DNA from 2 places in the Janthinobacterium sp. SUN128 genome. Region 1 is predicted to be linked to the other one. Evidence: predicted binding sites of a transcription regulator. Region 1 holds the regulator's gene; the other holds the start of a gene.
The links. Region 1 encodes sigma-54, which starts transcription at its own class of promoters, with help from an activator protein. Its sites were predicted from a motif close to TGGCANGNAANCTGCTTT; they were not measured.
Positions count from the first base shown of each region.

Region 2: O3297_RS25670 (EDSAP-1 family PEP-CTERM protein) is a predicted target of sigma-54. The motif match lies at 2,402-2,419, and genes of this name have one in related genera.

Region 1 covers NZ_JAPWHY010000003.1:199,920-204,332, reverse strand. Annotated here, with positions in the region: gene lptC (LPS export ABC transporter periplasmic protein LptC) at 1-349, shown strand, start outside; gene lptA (lipopolysaccharide transport periplasmic protein LptA) at 375-956, shown strand; gene lptB (LPS export ABC transporter ATP-binding protein) at 956-1,711, shown strand; gene O3297_RS23615 (RNA polymerase factor sigma-54) at 1,716-3,194, shown strand; gene hpf (ribosome hibernation-promoting factor, HPF/YfiA family) at 3,264-3,626, shown strand; gene O3297_RS23605 (enoyl-CoA hydratase/isomerase family protein) at 3,762-4,413, shown strand, end outside.
Region 2 covers NZ_JAPWHY010000005.1:133,631-138,043, reverse strand. Annotated here, with positions in the region: gene O3297_RS25690 (DUF4209 domain-containing protein) at 1-680, opposite strand, end outside; gene O3297_RS25685 (dodecin) at 1,213-1,419, shown strand; gene O3297_RS25680 (hypothetical protein) at 1,447-1,758, opposite strand; gene O3297_RS25675 (hypothetical protein) at 1,921-2,295, shown strand; gene O3297_RS25670 (EDSAP-1 family PEP-CTERM protein) at 2,507-3,493, shown strand; gene O3297_RS25665 (LytR C-terminal domain-containing protein) at 3,561-4,413, opposite strand, start outside.

The DNA.
Region 1 (4,413 bases):
CCGGCCCTTCGTGCGCAAGCTCACGCCAGGCATGCCACCGATGAACATGAATGCGGAACTGGCGCATATCGACCAGGACAATACCCGGCTGCAACTGCACCGCAATGTCGTGATCGACCGCGTGGCCAGTCCGAAGGCGCAGAACCTGACGGTCAAGACGGAAGCGCTGACGGTGTTCCCGGATGAGGAAAGAATGGAAACGGACGTGCCTGTCGATATCCTGACGGGCACCTCGCGCCTCAATGGCATCGGCATGAAAGCCAATAACGCCACCGGCGTGGTGGAAGTGCAGAATGCGCTGCGCATGGTCCTCCCGCCGAAACCGCGCCCGGCCGCGGCGGCAAAATGACAGAATGAAACAAGGAAACCATACTATGAAGAACATCTTGCTGTTGACCGTATTTTCCCTGGCCATCATGGGCGTGGCGCATGCCGAGAAGGCCGATTCCGAGAAGGAAGCCGTCATCACGGCACGTAGCGGCCACGTCGATGACATCAAGCAGGTGCGCACCCTGACGGGCGACGTCGTGCTGGTCAAGGGGACCCTGACCATGAAGGCGGGGCGCGCCGTGATCACGGAAGATCCGCAAGGCTACCAGTTCATTACCTTCTGGGCCGATCCCGGCAAGCTCGCCACCTTCCGCCAGAAGCGCGATGGCGCGGGCGACCTGTGGGTGGAAGGCGAAGCGGAGCGCGTGGAATACGACAACAAGACGGAAGTGGTGAAACTGTTTTCCAGGGCCAAGCTGACGCGCCTGGAAGGCACGAAAGTGACCGACGTGGCCAATGGCGCCTTCATCTCGTATGACAGCCGCAAGGAAGTGTTTGCGATGGAAAATTCCAACAGCGGCACCAGCACCCCGGATGGCGGCAGCGTGCGCATGGTGATCCAGCCGAAAACCAAGGCACCGGCGGCGGAGAAAGCGCCGGCCACGCCTGCGCCAGGAAAGAAATAATGGACAATACTCGTTGCGGCAGCACCCTGATCGTTCGCGGGCTGCAAAAAACCTATGGCAAGCGGCAAGTCGTGCATGATGTCTCGCTGCAAGTCGAATGCGGTGAAGTGGTGGGTTTGCTGGGCCCGAACGGCGCCGGCAAGACCACCTCGTTCTACATGATCGTCGGCCTGGTGCCGTCCGATGGCGGCAGCATCGATATCAGCGGCGTGGACATCTCCAGCCTGCCGATCCACCGCCGCGCGCAGATGGGCCTGTCCTACCTGCCGCAGGAAGCGTCCGTCTTCCGCAAGCTGACGGTGGAAGACAATATCCGCGCCGTGCTGGAAATCCAGACCGTCGAAGGCCGTCCGCTGACGAAGGCCGAGATCGAGGTGCGCCTGGATAAATTGCTGGCCGACTTGCAGATTGAAAAGCTGCGCGAGAACCAGGCCCTGTCCCTGTCGGGTGGCGAGCGCCGCCGCGTGGAAATCGCCCGCGCGCTGGCCACCGATCCCCGTTTCGTGCTGCTCGACGAACCGTTCGCCGGCGTCGATCCGATCGCCGTGATCGAGATCCAGCGCATCGTGCGTTTCTTGAAGGAGCGCAATATCGGCGTGTTGATCACCGATCATAATGTGCGCGAGACGCTGGGTATCTGCGACCGTGCCTACATCATCAACCAGGGCTCGGTACTGGCGTCGGGACGCCCCGACGACATCATCGCGAACGAGTCGGTACGCCGGGTCTATCTGGGCGAACACTTCCGCATGTAAGCCAATGAAACAATCATTGCAGCTGCGCACTTCGCAGCACCTGGCACTGACGCCGCAGTTGCAGCAATCGATACGCCTGTTGCAATTGTCTACCCTGGAATTGCATCAGGAACTAGAGCAATTGCTGACGGACAATCCCTTGCTCGAACGCCTCGATGATCCGCTCGACCGTTCGCTGCGCCTGCTGTCCGACGGTGCCTTGAGTTCCACGGCAGCGCCGGCCGAAGCGCCGCCCCAGCCGCCAGGGCAGGAAGCGCCCGCAGCGCCGGCCGAAGCGGAAACTTTTGATGGCGATGCCGGCGACGGCCCGGCCGCCGCCGATGGCGGCGACAGCGACTGGAGCGAGGCGAGCCGCGGCAAGGCGCCCGACGACGAAGATTCGCGCCCGCAACTCGAAGCCCATCACTGCACCCTGCGCGAACACCTGATGGAGCAGATGCGCGTGACGGTACTCGAATTGCGCGACCGCGCGCTGGTCGAGCTGATTATCGATGCGCTCGACGACAATGGCTACCTGGAAGAGTCGCTCGACGACATCCTGGCGCGCCTGCCGGAAGAGCTGGAAATCGACGCCGACGAGATGCGCACGGCCTTGTCTCTCTTGCAAAGTTTCGATCCGCCCGGCGTGGGCGCGCGCAATGCGTCCGAATGCCTGGCGCTGCAAATCAAGCGCTTGCCGCACATCGCCATGGTGACGCGCCGCATGGCCCTCGTCATCGTGGAAAAGCACCTGGCCTGGTTTGCCCAGCGCGATTTCAACAAGCTGAAAAAAGCCCTCGATTGCGACGATGAAGACTTGCGCGAAGCGCAGACGGTGATTCGCCAGTGCAATCCGCATCCGGGCGCCGTGTTCGCCTCGGACGTCTCCGATTACGTGGTGCCCGACGTCGTCGTCAAGCGCGCGCGCAATGGCTGGCAAGTGACCTTAAACAACGATGTCATGCCGCGCCTGCGCGTCAATGCCATGTACGCCAACTTGCTCAAGCAGGGCAAGGGCGAGGGCGCCATGGGCGCACAGTTGCAGGAAGCCAAGTGGCTGATCAAGAATATGCGCCAGCGCTTCGACACGATCCTGCGCGTGGCGCAGGCGATAGTAGAAAGACAAAAGAACTTTTTCTCGCATGGGGCCGTTGCCATGCGTCCCCTTGTGCTCCGTGAAATAGCTGATACACTGGGTTTACACGAGAGTACTATCTCGCGGGTAACAACTCAAAAGTACATGCTGACCCCGCACGGCATGTTCGAGTTGAAATATTTCTTTGGTAGCCACGTCGCCACCGAAGCGGGGGGCGAAGCGTCATCGACGGCGATACGGGCATTGATCGTGCAACTGACAGGAGCAGAAGACCCTAAAAATCCTTTATCCGACAGTAAGATTGCGGACATGCTGGGGGAACAAGGCATGGTGATTGCGCGACGTACTGTTGCCAAATACCGGGAAGCGTTGAAAATTCCGCCAGTGAGCCTGCGTAAGTGTTTGTAAGTTTTTTTCGGTTCCTCTGCGGGCCGGATAGGATGGACCGCACGAACCCGATCATCTTTAGGAGTGTGTATGAATCTCACCATCAGCGGACATCATCTCGAAGTGACACCAGCCATCCGTGAATACGTACAAACGAAGCTGGAGCGCGTGAAACGTCATTTCGATCAAGTCATCGATATCGCCGTGATTCTGACCGTGGATAACCTCAAAGAGAAAGAAAAACGTCAAAAGGCTGAAGTCAACCTGCGTTTGAGCGGCAAGACTGTCTATGTGGAAAGCTTGGCGCACGACCTGTACGCCGCGATCGATACCCTGATCGACAAGCTCGATAGGCAAGTGATGAAATACAAAACCAAAGTGCAAGGGCACGGTAAAGAGGCGATCAAGCATCTGCCAGACAACTCCGAGGAAGAAGCCGTCGTCGCCGTCTAAGGCCACCCGCTTCCAGCAGTTGTGATCAACTAAGGGCGCACATCTTGCGCCCTTTTTTGCGCCTGGACCTTTTGAGCGCAATGTTCGCCGCGCAGGGGCTAAAATGTTTGCACTTTCACTTCTTTCCTGCCTGCCATGAGCGACTTCGTCCAGACTTCCATCCGCAACCGCACGGGCCATATCGTGCTCGACCGTCCGAAAGCCTTGAATTCCCTGTCGCTGGAGATGGTGCGCGCCCTGAGCGCGGCCTTGCTGGCCTGGCGCGACGATCCGCAGGTGGATGCCGTGGTGATCCGCTCCAGCAGTGAAAAAGCCCTGTGCGCCGGCGGCGACATCCGTTTCTTTTACGATGCGGGCCTGGCCACGCCGCAAGGCGGCAGTGCCTTGCTGGAGGATTTCTTTACGGAAGAATATGCTTTAAATCATTTAATTCATTTCTACCCAAAACCGTATATTGCCGTGATGGATGGCGTGGTGATGGGCGGCGGCATGGGCGTGGCGCAAGCCGGGCCGGGCAACCGCCTGCGCATCGTGACGGGCCGCACGCGCATGGCCATGCCGGAAGTCAATATCGGCTTGTTTCCCGACGTGGGCGGCAGTTATTTTCTATCCCGCCTGGCCGGCCAGCTGGGCCTGTACCTGGGCTTGACGGGCTTGACGATTAACGCGGCCGATGCCCTGTACACGGGGCTGGCCGATGTCTACGTGCCTGAGGCGCAGATGGGGGCGCTGCTGGATCTGTTCGAATCGACGCGGGGCGAGGCCTTGCCGGTGGCCATCAAGGCGC
Region 2 (4,413 bases), on a different contig from region 1:
GCGATCTGTGTACGCTGGTTGTTCGATAGTCGACGGTCAATTAACAGGTCGCTGTACCAGAGGGGCGCGAAGCTTATCGTCTTGTCGGCCGCGTCGAACGCCACGAGCAACGCAGCTTCGATCTCGTCGGCTTGTACCTTTCCCGTCTTCCCCAACTTGGTCGCCAGTTGCAGGGCCCGTTGCCAGCAATCGCCCACTCCGTGGCGCCAAGTACCGACATCGATCGGGAAGGAGCGATAGTCGGCGATCGCCGCCAGCGCTAACGTGGTGCCACGCTGCGGCTCCAGTAACCAGACAAGATCGCCCAAGCGCGCGCGCAGGCCTGAATGGGCGGTGTGGCTGGCGATCAGCGCGAAGAATTCGATATCGGCGTCATTGAAGTCGGCCGGGATCGGCGAACGCCGATCATGAAAGATCGCAAACGGCTTGAACGGCGCCGTTAAGTCGCCGGGCACCAACATCATCGAGCAGGCGTCCGCCAGCGATTGCAGCACGGCCGCATGGCGCGTGCGCCCCGCGGCGGCCGCCACACGGGCGGCGTTGAGCAAGTTATTCCACAAGTCTGTGTAAGAGCCATCCGGATTCGGATGCAGCAGGGCTTCGCAGCCAGCCTCGTCGAAATCAGCGGTGGTCAGTGGCGGTTCAGTCGCCGGTGTAGCGGCGGCGGTATTGGTTATCATGGTGCCTCGGTGGTGTATGGCACTTTCGCGCGCGAAAGTCGGGGTTAGGGCGATGGCTCGGCCGACGGCCGGAAATAGTGCCCTTCGACCAATGATAGCTGTTTCTTGCAAAGGAACAACACTATCACCATAGTGACAATTGTTGGTATTATCAGGGAAGGATGTCGTCACAGAGCGACCGCCACCATTGCAACACTTTTACAACAAGATGGTGAAGGTTTATTTTTGTTGGTATTATTGTTGGCATTCATCGATTTTTTTTCAATTTCTCATAGTGTGCTGTGATACCGGCAGTCCCCAGAATTTAGTAGAAAATCAAAGGGTTACCCGCTTCGGCTGGTAGCCCTTTTTTCTTTTCTCCCGCCTGCAGGGCACTCCCGCAACCATAGAAACGCATCGCCATCCGGCGAAGCCCCTTGCGCAACGCATTGCTGCACCGCGCAATGACTATCAGCACATTTAGGCGCAAGATGAGCACGTGCTTGCGCAAAGCAGGCTCCCGATGTCTGGCTTGCCTACCTGGGGAAATATCATGTCCGCACACACTTACAAGCTGATCGAACTGGTCGGCACGTCGACCGAGAGCAGCGATCAGGCGATACGCGATGCCATTGCCAAGGCGGCGCTGACGGTCAAGCACATGGACTGGTATAAAGTGACCGAGTCGCGGGGACATATCGTCGACGGCAAGGTAGCGCACTTCCAGGTCACGCTCAAGGTCGGCTTCCGGCTCGAGTAAAGGAGTCGAGTAAGGCAGGCGGCGCATTCACCGCCGCGCGACCGCTCCCCGGCTTTCCAGCCACTCCCGGCCGCCGGCCTCCAGCGCGGTCTCGATGACATTGTCCGGCAAGCTGTAGACGGTCGCCCAGCTGGCACGGCCATCCTGCGTGTTGGCGGGAAAGCTGTGCGTCTCGATCGGCCAGTGGTATTTGCGTTTGAGCGCCTTGACGATGGCGGCCAGGGAAACGCGGCCTTGCAGCGGTTCGGCGCCGGACTGGTCGCGGTTCGACAGCAGCACGGCCAGGACCTGGCCGCGGCCCGTGCGCGCGCCGGGGAAGGTGGGGGTTTTGTTTGCCATGGCCTATTTTACCGGGCAATGATCGGACGAGAGGCGACGTGCCGCACCTTTGATCCGGCGCAAGCGCCGCAGCGGCTTTGCGTCCACGATGGGTATTTCGCCAGGCGTGCCGGCGCCCCTCTGCCAGCCTGGGCCTATCATCATGGGGCACAGGAGCCTATCATGCACAGCCTGAACATCCACGCCATGCAATGGCAGCCCGTTGCCGATATTTCCGCCGTCGATCCGCTGCTGCCCGAGGATCTCGCCTGCTTTCGCGAACTGCGCGATGTGCTGCAACGCTATGGCGCGCTCGACCGCTTCGGCATTTCCCTGATCCACCGCCATTTCGACATTGCCGACGACGAGGAGCTGATGGAGTACACGGATGCGGAAGCACGCACCCTGACGGTCAAACCTGTCAAGAAAAGCGACATCGACTGGCAGCATACGACGATTACCAACTGGAAATTGACGGAGGGTGAGGAAGTGGCGCGCATCGGATGCGGCTGCGCACGCAATTCCGGTGGCCACCTCGGCTATCACCGGGGCACCTGAGGCTGGCTGGCACCGCCCGCCAAGCGGCGTCGGCCTTTCTTACACTTTGCTTCCGCCAGCTCAGTCCGCTTTGCGCAAGCAATTGATTTCACGTGATTTTTTTGTGTGGCACGCAAGCTGCTTATCCCTGTCTACGAGATGAATCCAGGCAAGTCATCCTGGATTTTTTGTCCCCCGGATTTTTCGAGACTGACCACGATAAGAGGCTGCGATGAACGTCGATCACACACGAAGCAAGACCCTGGGCTGGCTGGGCGCACTGGCGGCGGCAAGCCTGCTGGCCAGCGGCCAGGCACAGGCCGGCGCGTACGGCCTGGCCGTCAATGAGTTGAACAATTTCCGCATCACCACCAGCGCCGGCGCGCTGTCGCTGGCCGGCGCGAACCGCAATGCCAGCGACAGCGCGTTTTTCGAAGGCGGCGTGGCCGTCAATCCGCGTGCCGTCAATACGGGGCCGGCCGCCAACGCCGACGTACTGCAAGTGTGCTCGGGTGGAGGCTGCAGCGGCTTGCCGCAAAACCATTACGCCCCCAGCCCCAGTTCCACCCTGGAGTTCGCCCGCGGCGATGCGCATGCCTTCGGCAACATGCTCAATGGCGGCGCCACCGTGCGCGCCGTGGCGGAAGCCCAGCGCAACACGGTCGGTGCCGCCACGTCCACGGCCGGCGACACGCTCACCGGCTCCGTCAACCTGACCCTGTCGAGCGCCGGCTTCATCACCTTCAGCTTCATGGGACGGCGCGACCTGCGCACCAGCGTGACGACCATGGGCGACAAGTCGAACGTGTCGATCATGGATATCTTCAATATCTCCTGCAACAGCGCCAGCCCCGTCGGCTGCCTGTCGAACGCAAATGCCGATGGCGTGATCTTCCAGTTCGCACCTGATGGCGATGCCAACAATGGCAGCGACATCAACGGCAACCATACGGTCGGCAGCCTGGATCCCTTCAGCCTGAACATGACGGCCGGCACCAACGACCCCGCTACCGGGCGCGCCTTCACGAATGGCTTTGCGATGTTTTCCCTGACCTCGAATTTCGCCCTGCCGGCCGGCAGCTATACCTTGAACTTTTCCAAGTCCACGCGCACCGACATCGTCGTCATCGATCCCCAGGCCGTGCCGGAACCGGGCACCCTGTTCCTGCTGGGCATGGGATTGGCGGCGCTGGCTTTTAAGCGGCGCCGCCAGCCATAATCATCAGCAGCATGAAATAAAACGGCGCCTCATGGGCGCCGTTTTATTTTGCATCAACAGAGGCGTGTTAACCGAGCCGCGCCAGCGCCTGGCGCGCCAGCTGCAACTGCTGCAGATAATAGCGGTGCAGCATGGCCGGATCGCTCAGGTCGCGCCCCAGTACCAGGCGCAGCTCGCTGACAGGACAATCGGCGGCCTGGGTCTGCACCTGGGTTTGTACCTGCATCCCCAACTGGCGGGCCAGCTGGCGCGCCGCCTGCTCCTGCGCGGGCCGGTATTCGACGCGCGTGCGCGCCACCTGGAAGCTGGTTTCATTGGCCAGGCGCACCACCTGCACGGGACTGCCGGCCAGGCTGCGCGCCAGTGCGGCGGCCAGGCCAGGCACGCCATTGCCATTCACAATTTCCAGGCGCGGACGGGGTACGGCAGCGGCAACGGGCACGCTGCGCACGGCTGCCGGCACACGCTGCAAGCGGGCCATGCCCTCGCCTTGCGTGATCTCGATGCGCGCCATGGCGGGCGCATCCGGCACCGGCGCGGCCACGGGTACACCCTGCGGCGGCGTCTCGCTGCGCAAGACGGCCATGTCGCGCCGCAAATCGTGCTCATGCAAGCTGGCCGCCTGGCGCCGCATGACGGCCGCGCGCGCGTGTTGCCCCCGCCGTTCCAGCACTTGCGCCAGATGCTGCCAGGCCAGCGCATTGAGCGGGTCGAGCAGACACGCCTGCTCCAGCGCGGGCAAGGCTTGCGCAGCGCGTCCACTCAGATAATAAGCATGACCGAGATTGCTGAACAGATACGCCTGTTGCGGCTGCGGCGTGCCCGCCTCCTGCGTCAAGGCCAGCCAATGGGCAATCGCCGCATCGTGCTCGCCCCGCTGCGCGTGCAGCACGGCCAGGCCGTTGCGCGCATTCACATGG